Regions from separate parts of the Enterococcus raffinosus genome, predicted to be linked through region 1. Evidence: riboswitches for the same ligand, from Rfam matches in the RefSeq annotation. Region 1 holds a riboswitch; each other region holds the start of a gene.
What was found. A riboswitch is a leader RNA that binds a small molecule or an ion and turns the genes downstream of it on or off. The one in region 1 is predicted to bind thiamine pyrophosphate.

Region 1 (7,388 bases):
GAAGGAAAATCTTTGGCTATTGGGATTCATTGTTTTACTTGCGGCAATGAGTTTCTACAAAGGAAAGCAATACATTGAAACCAAAGAGTAAGATGTCGATCCATCCTTGATGGGTCGACGCTTTCTCAAAGGCTAGTTGTCTTTTTTTCTGAGGATATGACAGGCGGTCATTTTTTCATAAAAAAGGATTACTGAAGAAGATACAAGTGAGGAGGTTTGACAAAAATGAGGAATAAAAGCAAGCGGTGGTATAGCTGTTCAAACTGGCTGACTCTTTGGCTGATCCTCACGCTTTTTTTGACAAACATGCCTTTTTCTATGATCTCTGCTGAAACGATAGAGGGGTCCTCCACTGCAGAAGAGCTTCAAGAATCCCTTCATAGCAATGAAAAAGAGTCAAGTACACAAGCAACGACTGACAATGAAGGGCAGCAAACCATAGAATCAACCGAAACAGTTGAAGGAGCCCCTGTTGCACAGGAAATAACTGGAACAATCAGGGGCATGGTCTGGCTAGATGAAAATGAGGACGGTGCACATGACAGGGATGAACGACAGTTAGCAGCGATCAAACTCTATTTGGTGGAAGCGGAAAATAAGAACCAAGTAATAACTGAAACGGTGACGGATGACTCTGGAAATTACTCCTTTAAGGACTTAGCGGCAGGGGAATATCAAGTGGTCGTCGAAGAACAAACGTTGGATGGCAATGACTATTTAGTTCCGATCGCCGATATTCAGTCGGGAACGGACAACAAGTTTGATAGCGACAAGGAAACGGAATCTTCACGTTCCTATTCTAAGCCGATAAAGGTAACAGAAAACGAAGCTATCGTGGGTATAGATGCAGGAATGCGGCTCAAAAGGTTACCCAACGCAACAGGTGGAAATTATAAAGTCTATGATTCCACAAATGCATTGATAGGCTCTTACCCGACTTTAAAAGCTGCTGTTGAAGCTACAACAAATACTGAGCCTTTCACGATTCTACTGACAGGTGATGACACTGCTCAAGGGGAAGAAGCAACGATTGCTACAGGAAAAAACATCCTTTTGACGTCTGCTTCAAACAATACTATTACCCAAAACATCGAGCCCAAAAGTGAAATGGACCCAGAAGAACAAACAAAGCGCCACATAAAAGTCAGCAGTGGTGCGAGCCTTACTTTAAAGAATATTACTTTAGCAGGAGCAGGAAAGGCCTATAACGACGGACAATGGGGACCATCCAATGGCGGTGTGGAACTAACAGGAGGAACACTGAACCTTGGAGAAAATGCGGAAATTACCAAGACCTTTGGAAATAAAGGTGGTGCGATTGAAGCAAAGGAAAATAGCAAAGTCTACTTAAAAAGCAACAGTAAGGTGTATCTAAATCAATCAAGTGATACCGGCGGCGGGATATATGCTAAAGATAGCACAGTAGAAGTCAGCGGGACGAGCAGCATCTCTGAAAATATCGGACAATGGCGGACCGGCGGAATTCATTTAGATCAAAGTTCTCTAACGGTCAACGACCAAGCGACAGTGACTGCAAATATTGCGAAGCACAATGAAGCTGGCGGTATCAAAGTCGAAAATAACAGCAGCGTCGTGATGAACGGCGGCAGTATCACCGCCAATAAAGTAGAGGACAATGGAAATGGCGGCGGAATCTATCTAGTCAGCGGGTGTACGCTTACCCAAAATGCTGGTGAAATCAACCAAAATGAAGCAACCAATGGTGCGGGCATTTATACTACTGGTGGAACAGTCGAAATGACAGGTGGAACAATTCATCATAACAAAGCTAGTGCTGACGGTGGCGGGATCTATACAACAGAAGGACCGATTCAGGTATCCAACGGTGAAATCAGTCAAAATACTAGCGAGGTAAACGGTGGCGGGATTTTTATCCGAAAAAGTACCTTAACGATAACTGATGGAAAGATAAAGAACAATACCGCTAACATTGATGGCGGTGGGATACGTGCAACAGGTGAAGCGATTCTCGAGGTGACCGGCAGCGCAAGTGAAATTAGTGAGAATGAGGCCAATTATGGCGGCGGCATCTCGGCAAATGAAAACAGCCAAATAACTATGACTGACGGGACCATCAGTAAAAATACTGCAGGGCAACGCGGCGGCGGAGTCAATTTAGATGGGACAGCGACCACCTTCACCATGCAAGGAGGAGAAATCAGCGAAAACAAAGCGAAGCAGAGTGGCGGTATCTTAGCAGATAAAGCCATTGTCACAATTACTAATGTAAAAGTACGCAGCAATCAATCGACTGGGAATCAAGCAGGAGAAGGCTATGGCGGCGGGATCATGATCGAGAATCAATCGAATGGGACTGGCGGCTGGTATTCAGCGAAGGTGACCGTCATCGACAGTGAATTTACAGGAAACAGTGCTTATGATGGCGGTGGTCTATATGTAAGTGAAGGAAGTCAAGAGTTGTCGATCACCGGGTCTACTTTCACAGAGAATACCGCTCGACATCAAGGCGGCGGCATCTTTGTCAACGGCACCCAGACCAAAATCAGCCATAGTAGCTTTGTTTCAAATAAGGCCAGCAGGTATGGTGGCGCCTTAAAGCTGGGGATGGCAACGGTATTAGAAATAGAAACCAGTACAATCAGCGGCAATGAGTCTCGTTATGGCGGTGGCATCTCCGCCAATGACGGCAGCAAGATCACGATGACAGCGACCGATATTATAGGAAATAGTGCCCGTCATATCGCGGATGGTGAGTCTGAGATCGTAGAGGGCACGCCATCAGTGAGCGGAACGGAAAAAGAAAATATAGGCGGTGACGGTGGCGGCGTAAATATTGATTTGCCGGATACGGAATTTAAGATGACCAAAGGAAAAATTGAAGGCAATATCGCCGAAAGCAGTGGCGGTGCATTATTTGCGACTGCACACGCAAAATTCACGCTTGGCGGGACGGAGGCTGAACAAGTTGAGGTAATCAAGAATACTTCGGAATCGCAGGGTGGGGCGCTTTTTCTTAAAGAAAATGTTGAAGGGACCATCAGTAATAGTCTTATAGATGCCAATACCGCTGGAGGAAATGGTGGTGGGGCGCGTCTAGAAGCCGATGCTCGTTTGATTATCATGAATAGCAGTCTGAGTAAAAACACCGCTTCTTATGGCGGTGGGATCTCTGCCAATAGCGCCAGTACCGTCGAAATGAACGGCTCAGCAAGTACAATTTCCGATAATACAACCAGTAATTTTGGCGGCGGGGTGAATATTGATAACGCAGGGACAGTCTTTACCATGAACGATGGTTCGATTGCTAGTAATCCTGCACGAAATGGCGGCGGTGTCTTTGCCAGTGCCGGCGCAGAGTTTCAGATGAATGCGGGCTTGATCACTCAAAATACCGCGCTCAATAACGGTGCGGGCGTGTATCTCCAAGCAACGGCGCAGTTATCGGTTACTGGTGGTACCATTTCACTGAACGTCGCAAAAAGAAGCGGTGGCGGTATTTTTACAGAGGATTATTATTATGATTCTCCAGTAGATGCAGATGCTTACTATCGAAACATTACAGTTACCGGTTCAGGTGAGGTCACCGAAGACAATCGTTCTCAGAGAAAGCAGCCTATACCACAGATTATCAATGGACCGCTTGGATTTGAAAATAGTTATCTGAATGATTATCAGGTCAATTATTTCCCGAACTCAGTAAGAATCGTTTATGATCCAAATGGTGGCGGCGGCGAACTATATGAGGAACAATATTTCAAACTAAATCCTCCAGAAATTGCAACAATTCGTTCAGAAACAGAGTTGAAATATACCCCGCCAAGTGACCATCCTGAGTATGTATTTCTATATTGGTGCGAAAGTGCTGATGGTGAAGGCAAGCGCTATAGTACAGAGGGAACGGACAAGATTACGATGGATAGTGATAAAGTACTTTATGCGATTTGGGGACCGCCAACGACCCTTTCTGGGACAATCTTTCTTGATAAAATCAAAAATAGTACCTATGACAAGGGTGAAGAATTAGAGAATCGAGAAGTGACCTTATATAAGAAGGTGGAAAATTCCTCTGAGTATGTTGCAATCGAAACAACCCTTACAAACCAAGATGGCAACTACTACTTTACAGCTACCGATCAAAATTCCTATAAGGTTTCTGTGAAAGTACTGGATGGGGAATATGGCAAGTATGGATTTGTCAAAAAAGGGAGTACGAAACTTAGCAGTCACGTGAACCCGGATGGCTTTTCTGATCCGATTACTATCGACATCGAAAAAGAAAGAAAGCCCGTTTTAAATGCCGGTTATCTTGAATCAGTCGTTGTCACAGGCGTGAAAAACAACGCAGAAAATGGCTTCTTTTATCTGATCAGTCTTCTGTTAGCTGGACTCGTAGTAACGCGTATTTTTGCGCTTAGAAAAACCGAATAGAGAAAACGCTCCTTTTCAACGACGAAAAGGAGCGTTTTTTATTCGTGTAATTCCAATGGCAGACCGTCAGGATCAAAGAAGAAGGTCATCTTCTCACCAGTAAAGTCATCGGTTCGCAGAGGTTCGCACTCGATTCCGTGACTGTTCAAGTAAGCGATGGTTGCTTCAATATCCTTTGTTTTAAAGGCTAAATGGCGTAATCCCGCTGCCTCTGGAAAGCTTGGGCGTTTCGGTGGATTTTTCACCGCGAAGATTTCTAATTCTGCGTCGTTCAGTTGTAGATCGAGTTTGTAATCTTGACGCTCTGGTCGGTAATGCTCCCGAATAATCGGCAGACCAAGGATATCGACATAGAAATGCTTCGCCTTCTCATAGTCGGAAACAATAATAGCGACATGGTGAATCGCGGAAAAATTTGGTTTCGGCATAAAACCATCCTTTCAGTTTTTACTTATCTAGTTTATTGTAACAGGACTAGAGGCTGGAGGCGTTCTAGCCGCTTTCTTAAACGTCTTATCGCGTCAAAGCTGAGGGAGTTTACAAAGTCTTTTCTTATTATAAGCTAGTTGGATTAAAAAAAGTATGTTATACTCCAATCAATTGAAGAGAAACATTTGGGGTGCTGTTTAGCTGAGATTATACCCATGGAACCTGATGCAGTTAAGACTGCCGCAGGGAAATGTAGCTAGTTGACTGATCGTACCCGACCATTTTATTTTGGTTGGGTTTTTCTGTCTTTTACTCCTTTTGTTTCTTGCAGAATGGTTGCTTGAAAATGAGAAAGGAGTTTTTTGTCGTGGAGAAAAATAAAATCCACAAATTGACGCTATTGGCTTTAATGATTGCCTTGGATGTTGTTTTGTCACCTTTAATGCGAATCGAGGGGATGGCGCCGATGTCTAGTGTCATGAACATTATAGCCGGCGTGTTGTTGGGCCCCATTTATGGAACGGTGATGGCGCTAGTTTGTGCTTTGATCCGGATGACGATGTTAGGGATTCCGCCTTTGGCGCTGACGGGAGCGGTGTTTGGGGCTTTCTTTGCGGGGCTGTTTTATCGTTTGGGAAAGAAGCTGATTTGGTCAATGCTGGGTGAAGTTGTTGGTACGGGAATTATCGGATCTCTCTTATCTTATCCTGTGATGGTGTGGTTCACCGGCAGTCAGAATGAGCTGTATTGGTTGATTTACACCCCGCGCTTTGTCGGTGCGACCCTGATTGGTTCGGCGATTGCTTTTGTCGTCTTAGTAAAGCTGAAGGAGACCGCGATCTTTAAACGCTGGCAGCGCCTGTTTTCTAGTGAAAGGATGTTTGGATGATGAAAATAGATGGTTCGAAACTACTGCCCTTAACCGAGGCTCCGCTAGTTCATTGTATAACCAATGAGGTGACCTGTGAAACGGTAGCGAATGCGCTGCTTTATATCGGAGCAAAGCCGATTATGGCTTGTGATCCGCGGGAGTTTGACGAGCTGTTTCGACAGACAGACGGTTTATTGCTGAATATTGGTCATCTCTCGGAGGAACGTGAAAGAAGTTTAGTCGCCGCTGCGAAGCTGGCAAACAAGGTGGGAAAGCCAACAGTCGTTGACCTAGTAGGCTATGGGGTCAGCCGCACAAGAGATCGGATAGGGCGTCAGCTTGTTGAAGAAAAGCCAACCGTAGTAAAGGGGAATATTTCTGAACTGCGTAATTTTTGCGGCTTACCAAGCCATGCCCGAGGAGTGGATGGTAGTGAGCTGGATCAAAGTGACCCAGCAATCGAAGAATTAACGAATGCCCTGCAGCAATTAACAAAGACGTATCCTAAAACAACCTTTTTAGCCACTGGCAGCCAAGATATTATTGTGGATCAGTGCAGAGTCTGGCAGCTGCGAAACGGCGTGCCGGCATTGGATCGCTTTACTGGGACCGGCGATGTTGTCGGTGCTTTGATCGCCGCGTTATTGGGGACTGGAGCAGAGGCTTCGGCGGCGGTCGTTACGGCGGTCAGCTATTTTAATTTATGCGGAGAGCAAGCAGGCGATGAAAATGGCTTGGCGGCTTTTCGACAAGCGACCTTGAATCAACTCTCGCTTTTGATGGAAAAAGAGTGGTGGACTGAAGTGAAGGGAGAAGAGAAACAATGGACTTAACGCTTTATTTGGTAACAGCTCGCTATGATTTTAGCGATGAACACTTTTTGACTGTGATTGAAGAGGCCTGTAAAAATGGAGTTACACTTGTTCAGCTGCGAGAAAAAGACTTACTGACAGGAGAATTTTATGCACTGGCTTTGAAGGTAAAACAGGTGACGGATCGGTATCAGATCCCGCTAATCATCAATGACCGGGTAGATATTTGCTTGGCGGTTGATGCGGCAGGGGTGCACATCGGGGATGATGAAATGCCAGTAGAGGTGGTGCGGTCGCTGATCGGTCCCGAAAAAATCTTAGGCGTGTCAGCAAAAACTGTCGAGCGAGGAGTCGAGGCAGAAAAAGCCGGTGCGGACTATTTAGGTATTGGCGCGATTTTCCCAACAAAAACCAAAGAGACGCCGCTAACTTCGATCGAAACACTGAAGGCAATCAATGAGCAGGTAACGATTCCTAGTGTTGCGATCGGCGGGATCAAGGAAGATAACCTGACGGATTTTTACGGTACGGGAATCGCCGGGGTATCGATCGTCAGCGAAATCATGCAGGCAAAAGCGGTCGGCGAAAAAGTTCGACGTTTGAAAGAAAAAATGGATAAAGTATTGGGGGAATCAAAATGATAAATGAAACGCCTCAGGTTGTAACAATTGCCGGATCAGATTCTGGCGGTGGCGCAGGAATTCAAGCGGACCTCAAAACCTTCCAGGCACGAAAGGCTTTTGGGATGAGCATTATTGTGGCATTGACGTCTCAGAATACGTATGGGGTACAAGACAGCATGGCGATTCCTAGCCCCTTTATCGAAGCGCAGTTTGACTCTTTAGCCGCTGATTTTACGATTGGTG
Region 2 (7,388 bases), 1.4 Mb from region 1:
AATCAGCCTTCACCACTGTCTTCCTGTGGTATAGTAGTTACTTTATTTGGATGATCAGCCTATTTATGAAACTGTTGATTCCAATTTCTATCCTTATTTTCGGAAAAGATATTACTGGCACAATCGATTGGCTAGGAATTTCGCCACAAATTTGGCTAGCCGTGTTTTCAATTTTTTCGGTACTATTTATTACCTGGATGAACAAACGAGGATTTCAAGTTATCTTCAGATTTCTACACATTAGCGGGTATGCCATGGTAGGGCTTTTACTCCTTTCGACTATTGGTAACTTAATGCTAATTACTAAAAATCCTGAACAAGTAATTGGAAATATCAATCATAGCCTATCTGTTACTAGCTTTTTTCAAGGTTCTTCAAACCGACTATTATCTCAACTGCCCTTCTTTATTTTTTCGATCACAGCTTTCGGCGGACTGGATACTATTGCTAGTCTTGCTGATAAGACAAAAAAAAGCCGCAAGAGGTTTCCTCGAGCAGTTATCATCAGTTCATTTGTTGTATTGATACTCTATGTCAGTGGTATTATCCTGTGGAGTTGTGCAAATAACATTGGCGCCATTCGAGATACAACTTCTTTACATCTTGGAAATCTAATGTATGGCGTCATGGAGCAGCTGGCTCTATCATTAGGCAACGTCTTTAAGCTATCCGCAGGTCACACGCATTTATTGGTCCAACTTTTTATTCGCTACACTGCACTGACTATGGGACTTGCCTATTTGAGTCTACTTAGTTCCATCAGTTATGGTCCATTAAAGAGTTTGATCAAAAGTACGCCTAAGTTCTTTTGGCCAAGGTTCTCTGCTTTAAATGAGAATGATATGCCAGAAAATGCATTGTGGATTCAGGCAATCCTTATCTCACTGTTTATCGGACTACTCTCATTCAGCAATACTTTTCTGTCTGAATTATTTAATCAATTGACCTATATGACAAACGTTTCCCGAGCAATCCCTTACTTTATTGTTGCTGCCAGCTTTCCTTTTTCTTTAAAAAAGAAAATTATTTCAAAGGAAACTTTATTGATTAAAAATAGCGGTCTTAATTACTCGCTTTCTATCAGTGTCTGCATATGTATATTTGTAGCCATTGCTTTTCAAATTTATGAACCTCTTAAATTAGGGAATTACGTGAATTTTTCTACTTTACTGTTGGGGCCTGTCTTCTTTGGTCTTCTTTCAAATTTTATTTATTTTCGCTTGGAGCAAAAGAAACGTCTGACGACTCTCTCTCAACAAAATAACGATAAGCACTCACTATAATTAGATTGCTAAGGAGCTAGAAGAATGTATCCAATTTTAGTTGATATTAAACAATTCTCAATTCTCGTTGTTGGCGGTGGGAAAATAGCCACTAGAAAAGTGTCTGCATTGATCGAGGCGGGAGCGAAACCAACAGTTATTTCACCAAGCTTCTCAGACACCTTATTAAATGAAAAAAAGAACGGTACAGTCTTATTGCGCGAACGATCTTTTCAATACGGAGATACTAGTAATTTTCAAGTTATTTTTATTTGTACAGATAATGAAGCGGTTAATCATGCGATTTTAAATGAAACCACCCCACGTCAACTCGTAAACGATACAACGAATCAAGACAACAGCAATTTTTTTAATATGGCATTCATGAAGGAAAGAGATTTCGGGATCGCCATAACAACAAATGGAAATAATCCTAAAAAAGCGAAGATTCTATTGAAAACTTTGCGTAAATATTTAAAAGGAATCAAAATGGATTAAAAAGCACCTGAATGATTGTCCTTATTTCATAAAAGGATGATTACTCAGGTGTTCTTTCAATTTAACCCATTAATAAAGGGCATCAAATGAATTAATTGCCTGTCCACCAGGATAAGCAAAACATACCTCAACATTCTCTTGGATAAATGCTTTTACAACCATTTCTGCTTCCGAAACCATTGTTAGTCCCTCGTAATAATGCAAGTGTTAATTTTTGTTTTATAGAACACAAAGAATGTCTGTCAATCGTTTTCAAACAAAAAAGACCGTTCACTATGAACGATCCCGAGTTTTGTTATCACCATTTTTCTAAAGTGAGAGCCATTTCCCAAAAATCATACTCCATTTTACTGCTAATAACGAATGCTTCCATCATTTTTCGCTGCTCATCTTTTTCGCTTTCTTGATATAAACGATCTAACAGTGCACGCTCCTTTTCAATTCCTTGCGCAGCTTCTTCCCCTGCATATGTCTCAATCCATCGCTGATATAACGGGTTGGGAGAACCCATCTCAATTAAGCGTACACCAATCTCCTGATATAGCCATGCGCAAGGTAACATTCCAGCAATAGCTGTCTTCGGTGTCCCATCAATCAGCTGTCGGTACATATGTGAAACGTAATTATACGTTGTTGGAGCTATCGGCGTTTCGGCTATCTCCTTTTCAGTAATGGCTAATTCAGTGAAAAATTCAGATCGGATTGCTAGCTCACCCAATTCAAGATTCTTGGCATTTTCGTTTAACTGAGCCTGAATTTCTTTATCATCAGTTTGCTCAGCAATATAATGGTAAAGCTTACTGAAATGTTCGAGATAGTACCGATCTTGCAGTAAATAATAGCGAAAAATCTCTGGGGCTAAATCTCCTGCTGCTAACGATTGAATAAACGGATGCGAAAAGCTTCCATCCCAAAATACTGCCGCTTCTTCTCTTGCTAACTTCGTAAACGTCATTTAATTTCTCCTTTTCAAAAAATGATTAAACAGCATCCAACTTAAACTATAAAAGTGACATTTTTTCTCTAACGCAACAAAAAACCTCCTTTATCCCTATTTAGAATGAAAAGGAGGCTTCTATGTTTGGAAATTCATACATAAGAAAACCCAACCACAAAAAAGCGATCGGGTACAAATTTATAAACCATTACACATTCCCTGCGTCAGTCCTAACTGCTTCAGGTTCAATGGGTATAATCTCAGCTTCAGAAGCACCCCTAGTGTCATTCAATTACTAAAAGTATAGCATACTCTTCTTGTAAAAAATGCCGACTAAATTAAACTTCTGTGTATTTAATAAAGCATCCTACTTTCTTTATAAAACTTGGTATACTAAAAAAAGATAGTTACCGAAAGGAATGATTCCTCATGAGAAGCGAAAAAGAAATGTACCACATTATCCTCGAAACAGCAAAAAAAGACGATCGCATTCGCGCGGTATTTTTAAATGGTTCTCGTGCCAATAAGAACGTCCCAACAGATATCTATCAAGATTATGATATTGTCTATGTAGTAACAGAACTCGAATCCTTCAAAAGGGATCCTGAATGGATCGATAGTTTCGGAGAACGTTTGATGCTGCAAACGCCTGAAACAATGCGCTCCCCCAGTGGATTAGGACACTTTAATTGGATGATGCTCTTTTCTGATGGCAATCGACTTGATTTGACTCTTATTCCGATTCCACTACTTGAATCCTTTAGTAAGGATAGTCTGACAGTACCTTTGCTTGATAAGGATGATCTGCTACCAGCCTTTCCACCCGCCTCAGACAAGGACTACCTCATAATACCTCCAACCAAAATTGAATTTGAATCGTGTTGTAATAATTTTTGGTGGTGTTTACAAAATGTTGCCAAAGGAATTGCTCGCGACCAACTTCCTTACGCTCTGATGATGTATAATACTGTCGTTCGAAAAGAGCTTCATGACATGATTGATTGGTTTATCGGCATTAAAAATAGTTTTAGTGTGTCCTCTGGAAAAATGGGTAAATACTATAAACGTTTTTTACCGAAAGATTTGTATGAACAGTATTGTGCCACTTATTCAAATACCGAGACGGAGAATCTTTGGTGTGCTACGTTTGTTGCGTGTGAGTTATTCCATACTTTGGCAGTATTTACTGCAAACCATTGTGGCTATTCTTATCAACAAGAGGATGAAAATGGCATTCGTGAATACTTAATAAAAACCCAAAACAATGATTATTAGAAAAGCATATTATTAGTCTATAAGCCCAAGAAAAATGGGCTTATTTGATTCTATTCAAATATTTTTGATTCTTTAACAAGCGTTCGGCTCGGAGTTAATGTCGCCTCCGCAATTGATTTCCCAGTATTTTTCAAATAGGCCTTTACGAGATGGTATCCAACTGTGTATCCAGCATTTCTTGAAAGTCCAACAGGCGCGTATCCCTGCTCCTTAGCGACTTCATCCCCATACATATAAGCCGAAACTTGATCAAAACCACGTGCTTCACGACCATCCTTCATTACTTCAATCGTATAATCCATCTCCTCCTTATCGTACTCTTGTACCCAAGGGCCACGGGATTCAACTCCATATAATTCCTCAGCGAAAACTTCTGCTAATCCCTCAATCACCAAATAATCCTCAACACTTACATCACCATGATTAAATGGTTCATAAGTAAATCGCACATTATGATTAAACTCATGTGCTAATGCAGATTTTAAACGCGTTCGATTAAACTCATTTGGTACAACAATCAAAAACATAAAATCTGGTATCCCACCAAAGCCACTGTATCCTTCACTCGCCATCAATACACTATTGTCTGAATCTCCCAATAAAACAGCGACAGTAAAATCATTCACAGGAATATCATAACCAATGTCACTAAAAAGTTGCGCACCATTAGCAATCACTTGCTTATACTCGGAAAAAATCTTCGTCTTCTCTAACAGATCTATTTTTGTTTGAATTTGATCAACACTTTTTCGCGGAGTCCAAATGCCTAACATCTCCGAAGCCATCACTACATCATATCCACCAGGTGTTTTTGGAGTAAGCGGTGCGTTTAAGTACCGCCACATTGGTTCAAACGGCTGCATGATTTCATACCGAAAAGCATTTTCATCTACCTTTTCTTTCAGACATCTTTTGTAAAAAGACAACGAATCAATCATCGTAACATTTATCTTATTCATGATCTAACCTCCTTGCTTATATGATAATGGTTGACGTTGCGTGAAGGTCAAGAAAAAGTGAAGCATAGACCAGTAGCAACAATTTTAAATTTGCAACCAAATTTGCAAACGTTTTTTAATTATGTTAGCATATATACAGGAGGGAGATCGTATGGAGAGTGAATTAACAATCAAGGAAATAAAAAAAGGCTATGCCAAAAAAGGGGAATTTCTTTTTCAGTGTCTGTATTGTGATCAAACGTTTGACGATCGTTTCGTCTACCCCATCAGCGAATCAAACAGCCAATTAGCACGAGCGGAAGGCGCGATGATCTATCATTTAAAACACGAACACAATGGGCCTTTTGATGCACTGCTGACTCTTGATAAGAATCAAACCGGCTTAAGCGAGACACAAAAGAACTTTTTGACTCTGTTTTCCAAAGGATTCGAGGATCAGGAAATAGCCAATCAACTGAACATTACGACATCTGCAGTAAGAAATCATCGTTTCAAATTTAAAGAAAAGAAACGTCAGGCAAAAATTCTTTTGGCCTTATTGGAATTGATCGACGAAAAGGAACAAAGTGATTTTATCGCAAACTCCTTAATCGATTCCGATGAACGGTTTGTATCCAGCAAAAAAGAAAGAGACAAAGTCTTCAGCGTTTTTCTTGATGCTAACGGGAAAGCCACTCAAATCCCGAAAAAAGAAAAAAAGCGGATTATTCTGATTCAAAAACTGGCAGAAAACTTTGTTCCTGAAAAACAATATACAGAAAAAGAAATCAATACGATTATTTCGGAAATGTTCGATGATTATGTAACGATTAGACGCTACCTCATTGAATATGGAATTTTAGGTCGTACGGTGGATGGCACTACTTACTGGAAAATATAACTGGTTTTACTAGAATGGGGGAAGAGTGATGGCATTACCAATGAAAGTCGATCATTTGCAGGTAACGGTGAAAGATGTTAATAAAGTAGAAGCCTTTTACGATGGATTAATGGAAGCTTTGGGTTTTGATTTAAACAAAAAAATCAATGTTTATTTGGAAGAGCTGGATTTGCAGGTCATTGAATATCTCGACAGTTCCTATGATTTTGGTATTTGTTCAGCATTAAGTCAATTTGAAGATCAAACTGTGCACAGAAGAAAGCCCGGTGCGGTTCATCATATTGCTTTTAGAGCCTCCTCTAGAAACGAAGTCGATCGAATGTATCAAATAGTGCGTGGTCTTGGCGCTGAAATCTTAGATAAGCCGCAAATTTTCCCACAACACGGGCCAAACTATTATGCTCTCTTCTTTAACGATCCAGATGGAATTAAGTATGAGATCGTCAATAATGATGATCATTGTTGAGGATGGTTACAACGTTTCAAACAGCCAGCACCTGCTGACTGTTTTTTCTATTCCCTAAATATTTCCATACTCGCGAATGCATTCCGCAAGTTAATCGTATCCCACGGTAGATGTTCCCAAATGCTAAATCCAACGATTTCAGCCTTTTCAGAAACATCGTGAATGATTCGCGTGATTTGATCTAGTGTCATTGTGCCCACTGGTGCAGGAAATTTATCAATAGCTAGATGAGGTTTCCCTGGATGAGTCGAACGAAAATCCTGCGGGGACAGGACATCCAAATCAAAATGAATCGCTAACTGTTTAATGTGGTTCTGATTGATCAAACCGACCAATGCTCGACTATCGCCTGCCAATTTGTCGGGTGTCCGGTAATTCATCTGTAACTCATCGACTTGATGGTCGCAGGGTCGAAGTTCTTCATATTTCAAACCAACTAGCATCACTTGCTCTATTTTAAAGGGATGCTGAACTTTTTCTGCAAATTGTGGTGCGCCATGTCCTAATAAATTACCTAGGACCATCATATGTTCACGATTGCTGTCATTGATCGTGGACATATCAGAATGAGCATCTATCCAAAGAATCCCTAATGTATCTGGATATTTTCCATGGAGATAGTCAAACGGTGCCTGTGATATCGAACAATCTCCGCCTAGTGTGATAACTTTTTCCGGTGCTTTTTCTTCCAAAATCCTAGCCGCTTCTGCCAGTTGTTTCAACAATCCGCTTTCACCGATTACGCCATGTTCAAGCGGTAGTTCTTGTGGAAGCTCCTTGTCAACGGAGACTTGCACCATTTCGGCTTGATTGCCTTGCGGGACGATATGACTCAATAACTCAGAGCCAAAAAATAATTTGGATTGTTTCCTCCCTGCCACTGGGGAAAGAGCAATCTGAGCGTTTTACTCATAAAAATTTCCTCCTTTAATCGGGGCATAAGCAACATCAAAACTTTTCATTATCTATAATATACTCATATTTATCTTCCGAAAAAAATCAAAAAAAAGGACTAGCAATCTAGTCCTAATTCTTCATGTACATATAAAGACATTTCAGCATTTTCATCAATCAATTTGTAAAAGTATTGTAGCTGATCATCTTTTCTGGC
Region 3 (7,388 bases), 230 kb from region 1:
TTTGGCAGTAAATATTGGGGAAGAACGTGAAACAGTAGAAGATATGTACGAACCGTATCTGATTCAAAAAGGATTTATCAAACGAACGCCGCGGGGCCGTATGGCAACACCGTTGGCTTATGAACATTTCAATTATCCTTATCAAGCATAGAAGGTGAAAAGATGGCGGAAGGAAAAGCGACCAAAGAAACATTTGTGCAATCACTAGTTGCATTGTGCCAAGAAAAAAAATACGACAAAATAACTGTTCAAGATATCAGTCAGATGGCCAGCTTAAACCGCCAAACATTTTATTATCACTTCAAGGACAAAAATGATCTGCTTCATTATGCATACTATCAACGAGGATTGCAGTATCTAGTTTCTGACGAGTTGGCCTTGACCAATTGGGAAGAATCCGTTCTGAAAATGTTAAAAGAAATGCAGGTTTGTCATCAGTTTTATTTGAATACCGTAACGGCAAATCCGGAAGTACTCACAAAAGAATTTAATGAATTGGCGCAACGCTTGTTCGTTCGTCTATTTGATGAGGTGGACCAAGAGGGAGAACTTTCTCCAACAGATAAAGAGTTTTATGCTCGCTTTTTAGCTCATGGCTGCGGTGGGATTTTGGTCGACTGGTTGCTGGCTGGAGCGGATCAGCCGCCAATCACAATTGCGGCGCAGCTGTTCCGTTTTGCTAAGGACATTGAGTTTTTTGCTTATCGATTATACGAAAAAGACTGGAATGAGCGTTAAGCTCAGTCCAGTCCGTTAACGATATGTTTGACAGGTTCTTGATTTTTGATGGCAATCGCATTTTTCGCGACGATTTCCGCCATTTGGTCTCGAGCTTCCACACTGGCATTGCCGATATGCGGAGTCAAGATGACATTAGAAAGCTCTTTCAAGCCTTCGGTGACCTTAGGCTCGAATTCATAGACGTCTAAAGCGGCGCCTGCAATTTGTTTGTCTTTTAGTGCTTGAAGCAAAGCTTCTTCATCAACTAACGGCCCGCGTGCTGCATTGATTAAAAAGGCACTGTCTTTCATTTGTTTAAAGGTTTCGCTAGTAACGAGATGACGGGTATCCTCTGTTAATGGGGCATGCAGGGTCAAAACGTCTGCTTGTTGAAATACTTCTTCTTGGGATACATAGGCTGCCTGCAATTTTTCCTCTAATTCAGAAGGTGAGGGATGACGTTGATTGTAAAGGATGTTCATCCCAAAAGCGTTCATCATTTGCGCCAATGCTTGACCGATTTGTCCCATACCGATGATTCCTAAAGTTTTGCCTTTCAGTTCATGGCCCAAGAAGAAAAGCGGTGCCCACCCATCAAAACCTTTGTCGTGCATCAAACGATCGCCCTCGACGATTCGACGAGACAAGGCGATGATTAGACCAGCAGTCAATTCTGCCGTTGCGTTGGTAGAGACTACCGGAGTATTTGTTACATAGATGTTCTTTTCTTTTGCATAAGCCGTATCGATGTTATTGTAGCCTGCTCCAAAGTTAGCGATCAGCTTTAAATGCGGGGCAGCATCGATGACTTCACGATCAACTTGAGTGGACAGCGGACAGATCAGTACGTCACAATCAGCGATATTTTCGATCAATTCCTTTTTCGAAATTAACCCGCTGCCTTCATAAACGTGATACTCAAGGGCCGCTTCTTTCAATAATGATGTGCCAAGCTCAGGTAGTTTGGCGGAAAGATAAATTTTACTCATTTCCAATCCCCCATTTCATTTCAATAAATTGACTATAGCACAGGAGGACGAACATGAAAAAGATTCTATTTGTTTGCATGGGAAATATTTGCCGTTCACCAATGGCAGAAGCCATTTTCCGTGATGCCTTTCAAAAAAAGCAAAATCAGCAGTTCCAAGTGGATTCCGCAGCGACCAGTCGTTGGGAAGTCGGCAACCCGCCTCATCGAGGAACTCAGAAAATATTGGCTCAGCATGATATCTCTATTAAGGGAATGCGCGCACGCCAAGTGACGGAACAAGATTTTTATGATGCAGATTACATTATCGGGATGGACCAAGAAAATGTTTATGATCTGGAATCGATGGCACCTGCTGGAACCGAAGAAAAGATTTATTTGTATTTAGATCGCGTTCCGGGACACGATGGGGAGAGCATACCAGACCCTTGGTATACAGGAAATTTTGAAGAAACTTATGATTTAATTCAAAAAGGTTTAAACGAATGGTTAACTTTTTTTGAAAAAGGCTAGATTCCTTGTTTTTTCCCGTGAATTTAAGTAAAATCATACTACACAACCATGCTCTTGATAGGAGGAAGCTGAATGTCTAAAAACGAGAAGCCCAAAAAGAATTTAATCAAGCTGTTTTCGAATTCATCGTATCGTTTCATCTCGGATTTTTTGAATGATTCTGCTGAAAAACGCGCTCAAGAGCAAGCAAATGAGAATATTTTTCTCAAACTGAAGATGGCGGCTCTACAGAATAGTTTAGTAGTCATTCAAGTTCAAGATGAAAAAGATGAAGAAAAATTCCAAACAATTTCAGGCTGGCTGCCAAAAGTAGTAACCAATGAATCAATTGTTATCCGCACACAAGAAAATCAGCTAGTGATGCTGACGATCGATCGAATCAAGAAGGTTACAACTCTATCGCCAAGCGGAGATCAAGAAAGTATTTCGCGTTAAAAGTAATTAATACCTTTACGAGTGGGCGGACATCTGCTATACTCTGGGTGTATCAAAATAGAATAATACTGTCGCAAAGGGGAGCCCTCGGGCTGAGATTGAGATTACTCTAAACCCTAGTACCTGTTTCGGTTATTCGAGCGTAGGAATTGTGATGAAGTAAAGATATTTACTTCTCCTTTGTGGACTGTATGTTCAAAAGGAGGAGTTTTTTTATGTATAAGACAAGAATTTTAGTGGAAGGCACAGTGGTGGCGGCTTTGTCGCTAGTATTGTCGTTTATTCCCACAACCATCGGCAGCAGTTTTACAATTTCTTTAGGGATGATCCCCTTGACATTGTTTGCATTACGCAGAGGCTTGAAGCCGGCTTTGATGTCGGCGTTTATCTGGGGGATTTTGCATTTTCCAGCAAGTCAGGTTGTTTACCTAAGTGTGATACAGGTTTTGATTGAATACCCAATTGCTTTTACTTTTGCGGGATTTGCCGGCTTGTATGCAAAGAAGGTGCAACAAAGTTTAGCTGAACAAAATATGTGGAGCGTTCGAAAAAATATTATTCTAGCTTCTCTTGTTGGAACAGGGGCAAGATTCTTCTGGCATTTTATTGCAGGTGTGGTCTTCTGGGGCAGCTATGCCTTGTGGGGAATGAACCCGTGGATATTCTCACTAGTTATGAATGGGGTCAGTGGTTTAGCGACTGCAATCGTTACGGCAATTGTTGCAGTTCTCGTTGCAGAAAAGGCTCCGCAACTATATTTGCCGAAGGATACTAAGCTCATTCAAAAGCAAAGCCATCAATAAATAAGAAAAAGCATTTGTCTGTTTAAGGACAAATGCTTTTTTGAACACTATTAACGGAAAGAAAAGACAGGATCATCATTTTCGACCTCTAAAGCCCATACTTGTTTGGCTGTATCGTAAGTAATCTCTGCGATCTGTTGTTCTTTTTTATAATTTTTTGGACTACGTCGCCATCCCTTTTCATCAGATAAGAAAATAGGGATATGATAGATTTTATTTTTCAATTCTGACAGGTCAAGGCAGAAAATTGCGCCTTCTTGTAAAATTGGATATAATTCCTTCAACAGTTCTCCATCTAGGGGCGTGACCGAGGAGCCTTTTCGGAAGAAGGACCGACGATCATTGACTTTTTCTAAGACGATTCGAGTCAGTTTGCTAGCAAGGATGCGATAAAACTCATCTAAGTAACGGTAGTAGACACGCATGGTTTCGTTCCCTAGGTTGAAGTAAACAAAATTGTTTTGCAGTTTATAGAAAAAGGGAGAATGCAGATGTGTCCGCATGTGACCAAAATAGAGTAATTCTGAAATTTCTAATGGAGTCAGTTCTTTTAACATCGCTAAATCATTAAAATCGATCCACTTGGTTCCTTTCGAATGAGTGAATGTCTTAGTAGTAAAAAACTGTTGGACTTGTTCTGGACCATTAACGATCTTCAATCCTGTATGTGGCTCGTATTCACCAGCTTCTGCGACAGGGTCTAGCAATAACAAATGTTTAGGTTGGTGAACGATGCCATCGACAAAATCGTTGGGTGAAAAACCTTTTGAAAGCACAGCATTGCTTGTGGAATCGATATAAGCAAATAACGTATCTGGCACAAATTTTCACCCTTTCTAATAGTCGTCACAATCATTTTAACCCATTAATAAAAAAAAAGCTCGTATCTTTTATTTTAAAATTAGATTACAAAGGCCTTAAAAATTGCAACATTGAAGCACTTTTTTAACAATTAAAATCATTTTAATAAATAACAACTTTCTAATGTATTTATTTCTTTTTTTAATTTTTTCTCTATTAAGTGAAAGTAGTCTCACGAGATGGAACGGAGTATGATATGATTAGCAAGAGAATGCGGGAGGATTGAGATGAAGAAAAAAAGAAATTGGCTGATTAATATTTTTCTTTTCTTATTACTGTTAGTAGGACTGGCCTTGATTTTTAACAATCAAATTAAGTATTTTTTAATGCAATATAATGGCGACCGCTATGCTGTAGCGAAAATGGATCGTGCGGAGATTGATAAAAATATGGAAGAAGAAGCATCCTTTGATTTTGATGCTGTTCAGCCAGCCAGCACGGAAGCTGTCTTGCAGGCACAATTGGATAATAAACGGCTGCCAGTGATTGGCGGGATCGCTATTCCGTCGGTGGAGATCAACCTGCCGATTTTTAAAGGGCTATCCAATGAGGTTCTTTTATATGGGGCTGGAACATTGTCTCCTGATCAAAAAATGGGCGAAGGAAATTACGCTTTAGCCAGTCATCGTGCCGACCGTCCGGGGCTTTTGTTCACGCCGTTGGAAAGTGTCAAAGAGGGCGATCTGATCTATTTAACCGATTTACACAATATCTATACCTATAAGACGACACTCAAGGTTCGAGTACAGCCAACAGAAGTGAAGTATTTAGATGTTCACCCTGATAAGCAGCAAGTTACGCTGATTACTTGTGGTGAAATTGAAGGGGTAACGCGGATCATCGTCCAGGGGGATTTGGTAGCTATGACCCCGGTCAACAATGCCACAGATACGATGCGTAAGGCATTTGAAATGGAACAAAAAACGTATTGATCGACTAGTTAGTCAAAAAACTTCAAGGCGCGCCTTGAAGTTTTTTGTTGCAGGAAAATTTCTGCTATACTAAAACAAACAGGTTGAGCTTTAGAGCTGCAGACTAAATCAGGGAGGAAGCGATGGACCTAAAACGAGTATACGTATCAGATTTATTAATGGTTTGGGAAAAATTTCAACAGGTACAATTGCTTTTTCCCTTTTATAGTTCCCATGGAGAAGCACGTTCAGAGTATCTAGAAGCTGTAAAAAAAGGGCGGGGCTATTGGCTTCAAAACAAATCTCAATGGTTGCTAATTGAGAAAATTGATGAGGACGATGGCTGGCGAATCAATAATTTGCTGATATCACGTGAGCTTGGCTGGGAGACAGCTTTTTTATTTTTGGAAAAGGCTGCTCGACAGCAGTTTAAGCGGGCGCTCTACATAAACCTTGAAGCAAATATAATTTTGCAGCAATGGCTAGCGGCCAAAGGCTATCAATTAGAAGCGGGCGTTTGGAAAAAAGTGCTCGTCTATCATACAGGATTGGTGTTGGGTGGCGGTGGCGCCCGTGGAGCCTATCAAATTGGTGTCTGGAAGGCCCTGCTGGAAAAAGATATCCAGTTTGAGGTGATCACTGGGACTTCTGTTGGCGGGTTGAACGGAGCATTAATTGCGCAAGGCGATTATAATCAGGCACTCGCCTTGTGGGAAGAGATCGAAACGGATAAAGTTTTGGATATAACCTTCAAAGAAGTGGAGGTACTGGATTTTTCAGCGCAGGTGGATCAGTTGCGTACCTTTATTCGAACGTCTTTGCAACAGCGCGGCGTCTCATCAGAACCGCTTAGGAGCTTATTGGAAGAACGATTAGAGGCGCAAAAAATTCACTCAGGCTGTCCGTTTTATGTCGTCACGACTAAAGTTCCGGTTTTTCAAGAGGTGGTCGTGCCGATTCATAGATGTCCAGAGAATGAAATCATTGATTGGCTATTGGCATCTTCGGCCTTTTTTCCTATGATGGCGATGGCGAAAATCAAAGGGGAGCTTTATGTCGACGGCGGCTATCGTAATAATTTACCTGTAGACATTGCTTTACAAACACCAATAACGGAATTGATTGTAGTGGATGTGCACGGTCCAGGGTTGGATAAAAAGTATCGTTTGCCAGATGAGGTGGCTGAAGTGGTTTTGACGAGTCCTTGGAGTTTAGGAGACCTATTACTATTTCAAAGCGATCGCTCGTCAGAAAATATAGATTTAGGGTACCTAGAGGCTAAACGGATATTCGGTGAACTACAAGGGTATCGATACTTTTTCAGTTGTCACGCGGATTTTGAATCCATTACCAAAGCGTTTATCCGTTTTCTAAAAGATAAAATTGCAGTAGACAAGAAGGCAATCTATCTTGAGCTGCGGAAGTTTTTTGGTCAGGATGTGCCGTTAGAAATGCTGAGTTTAGCATTTTTAGAGTTTTTCGCCTATTGGGTGAATGTCTCGCCAGTAAAGGTTTATACGCCCGAAGAATTCATCGATATTATTCTGAAGCAGTTTGAAATGCCGATCAAGTTGAACGCGAATTATTCGGTTCAGGAGCAAATTGAAGATTTTATTGAAACCCACAATGTGTTTACAGATTATTATCAGGTACTACAGATTTATCAGCAAAAAGGATCGTTAGAAACAGCTTACCGTCGCTGGCCGATCCCGACTTTGCTGGCACTTTTCTTTAGATATATCCGTGAAGAAGCATGAGAATAGAAAGTTGGAGGAAGTACAATGGCAGAATTTAATTATGAAATCGTGGAAGAAATTGCCGTCTTATCAGAAAATCCGAAAGGCTGGCGTAAAGAGTTGAATCTCGTAAGCTGGAATGAGCGTCCACCAAAGTTTGATTTACGCGATTGGGCACCAGGCCATGAAAAAATGGGCAAGGGTGTCACATTGAGCAACGAAGAATTCGCTGTGTTAAAAGAAACCTTAAGCAAGATGTAGGGTGTGATTTTTTCCAAAGAAAGGGAACAAGCAAAATGAAAAGTATGACAGGCTATGGTCAGGCAGCTCAGGCGAACGAGGCTTATGAGCTGAATATTGAATTAAAAAGTGTTAATAATCGTTTTTTAGATTTGCAGATTCGAATGCCAAAAGAACTCAA

Region 2: it holds a riboswitch for thiamine pyrophosphate, as region 1 does, so the genes downstream of both, tenA (thiaminase II) here and thiW (energy coupling factor transporter S component ThiW) in region 1, are expected to answer to the same signal.
Region 3: it holds a riboswitch for thiamine pyrophosphate, as region 1 does, so the genes downstream of both, thiT (energy-coupled thiamine transporter ThiT) here and thiW (energy coupling factor transporter S component ThiW) in region 1, are expected to answer to the same signal.

The regions. Positions count from the first base shown of each region.
Region 1 is NZ_CP072888.1:2,938,960-2,946,347, reverse strand. Features, by position in the region: gene J9537_RS14385 (FctA domain-containing protein) at 1-91, shown strand, start outside; gene J9537_RS14380 (SdrD B-like domain-containing protein) at 226-4,410, shown strand; gene gloA2 (SMU1112c/YaeR family gloxylase I-like metalloprotein) at 4,449-4,838, opposite strand; TPP riboswitch at 5,016-5,105, shown strand; gene thiW (energy coupling factor transporter S component ThiW) at 5,249-5,728, shown strand; gene thiM (hydroxyethylthiazole kinase) at 5,725-6,543, shown strand; gene thiE (thiamine phosphate synthase) at 6,534-7,163, shown strand; gene thiD (bifunctional hydroxymethylpyrimidine kinase/phosphomethylpyrimidine kinase) at 7,160-7,388, shown strand, end outside.
Region 2 is NZ_CP072888.1:1,276,286-1,283,673, reverse strand. Features, by position in the region: gene J9537_RS06300 (amino acid permease) at 1-1,283, shown strand, start outside; gene J9537_RS06295 (precorrin-2 dehydrogenase/sirohydrochlorin ferrochelatase family protein) at 1,308-1,760, shown strand; gene tenA (thiaminase II) at 2,059-2,715, opposite strand; TPP riboswitch at 2,896-2,987, opposite strand; gene J9537_RS06285 (aminoglycoside 6-adenylyltransferase) at 3,127-3,972, shown strand; gene J9537_RS06280 (DUF2268 domain-containing putative Zn-dependent protease) at 4,023-4,931, opposite strand; gene J9537_RS06275 (DUF2087 domain-containing protein) at 5,083-5,811, shown strand; gene J9537_RS06270 (VOC family protein) at 5,840-6,277, shown strand; gene J9537_RS06265 (arginase family protein) at 6,325-7,113, opposite strand; gene J9537_RS06260 (hypothetical protein) at 7,290-7,388, opposite strand, start outside.
Region 3 is NZ_CP072888.1:2,705,457-2,712,844, reverse strand. Features, by position in the region: gene ruvB (Holliday junction branch migration DNA helicase RuvB) at 1-151, shown strand, start outside; gene J9537_RS13235 (TetR/AcrR family transcriptional regulator) at 163-738, shown strand; gene J9537_RS13230 (2-hydroxyacid dehydrogenase family protein) at 741-1,709, opposite strand; gene J9537_RS13225 (low molecular weight protein-tyrosine-phosphatase) at 1,763-2,221, shown strand; gene J9537_RS13220 (hypothetical protein) at 2,294-2,656, shown strand; TPP riboswitch at 2,724-2,822, shown strand; gene thiT (energy-coupled thiamine transporter ThiT) at 2,872-3,459, shown strand; gene J9537_RS13210 (hypothetical protein) at 3,510-4,280, opposite strand; gene J9537_RS13205 (class A sortase) at 4,548-5,252, shown strand; gene J9537_RS13200 (patatin-like phospholipase family protein) at 5,375-6,988, shown strand; gene J9537_RS13195 (YdbC family protein) at 7,013-7,228, shown strand; gene J9537_RS13190 (YicC/YloC family endoribonuclease) at 7,264-7,388, shown strand, end outside.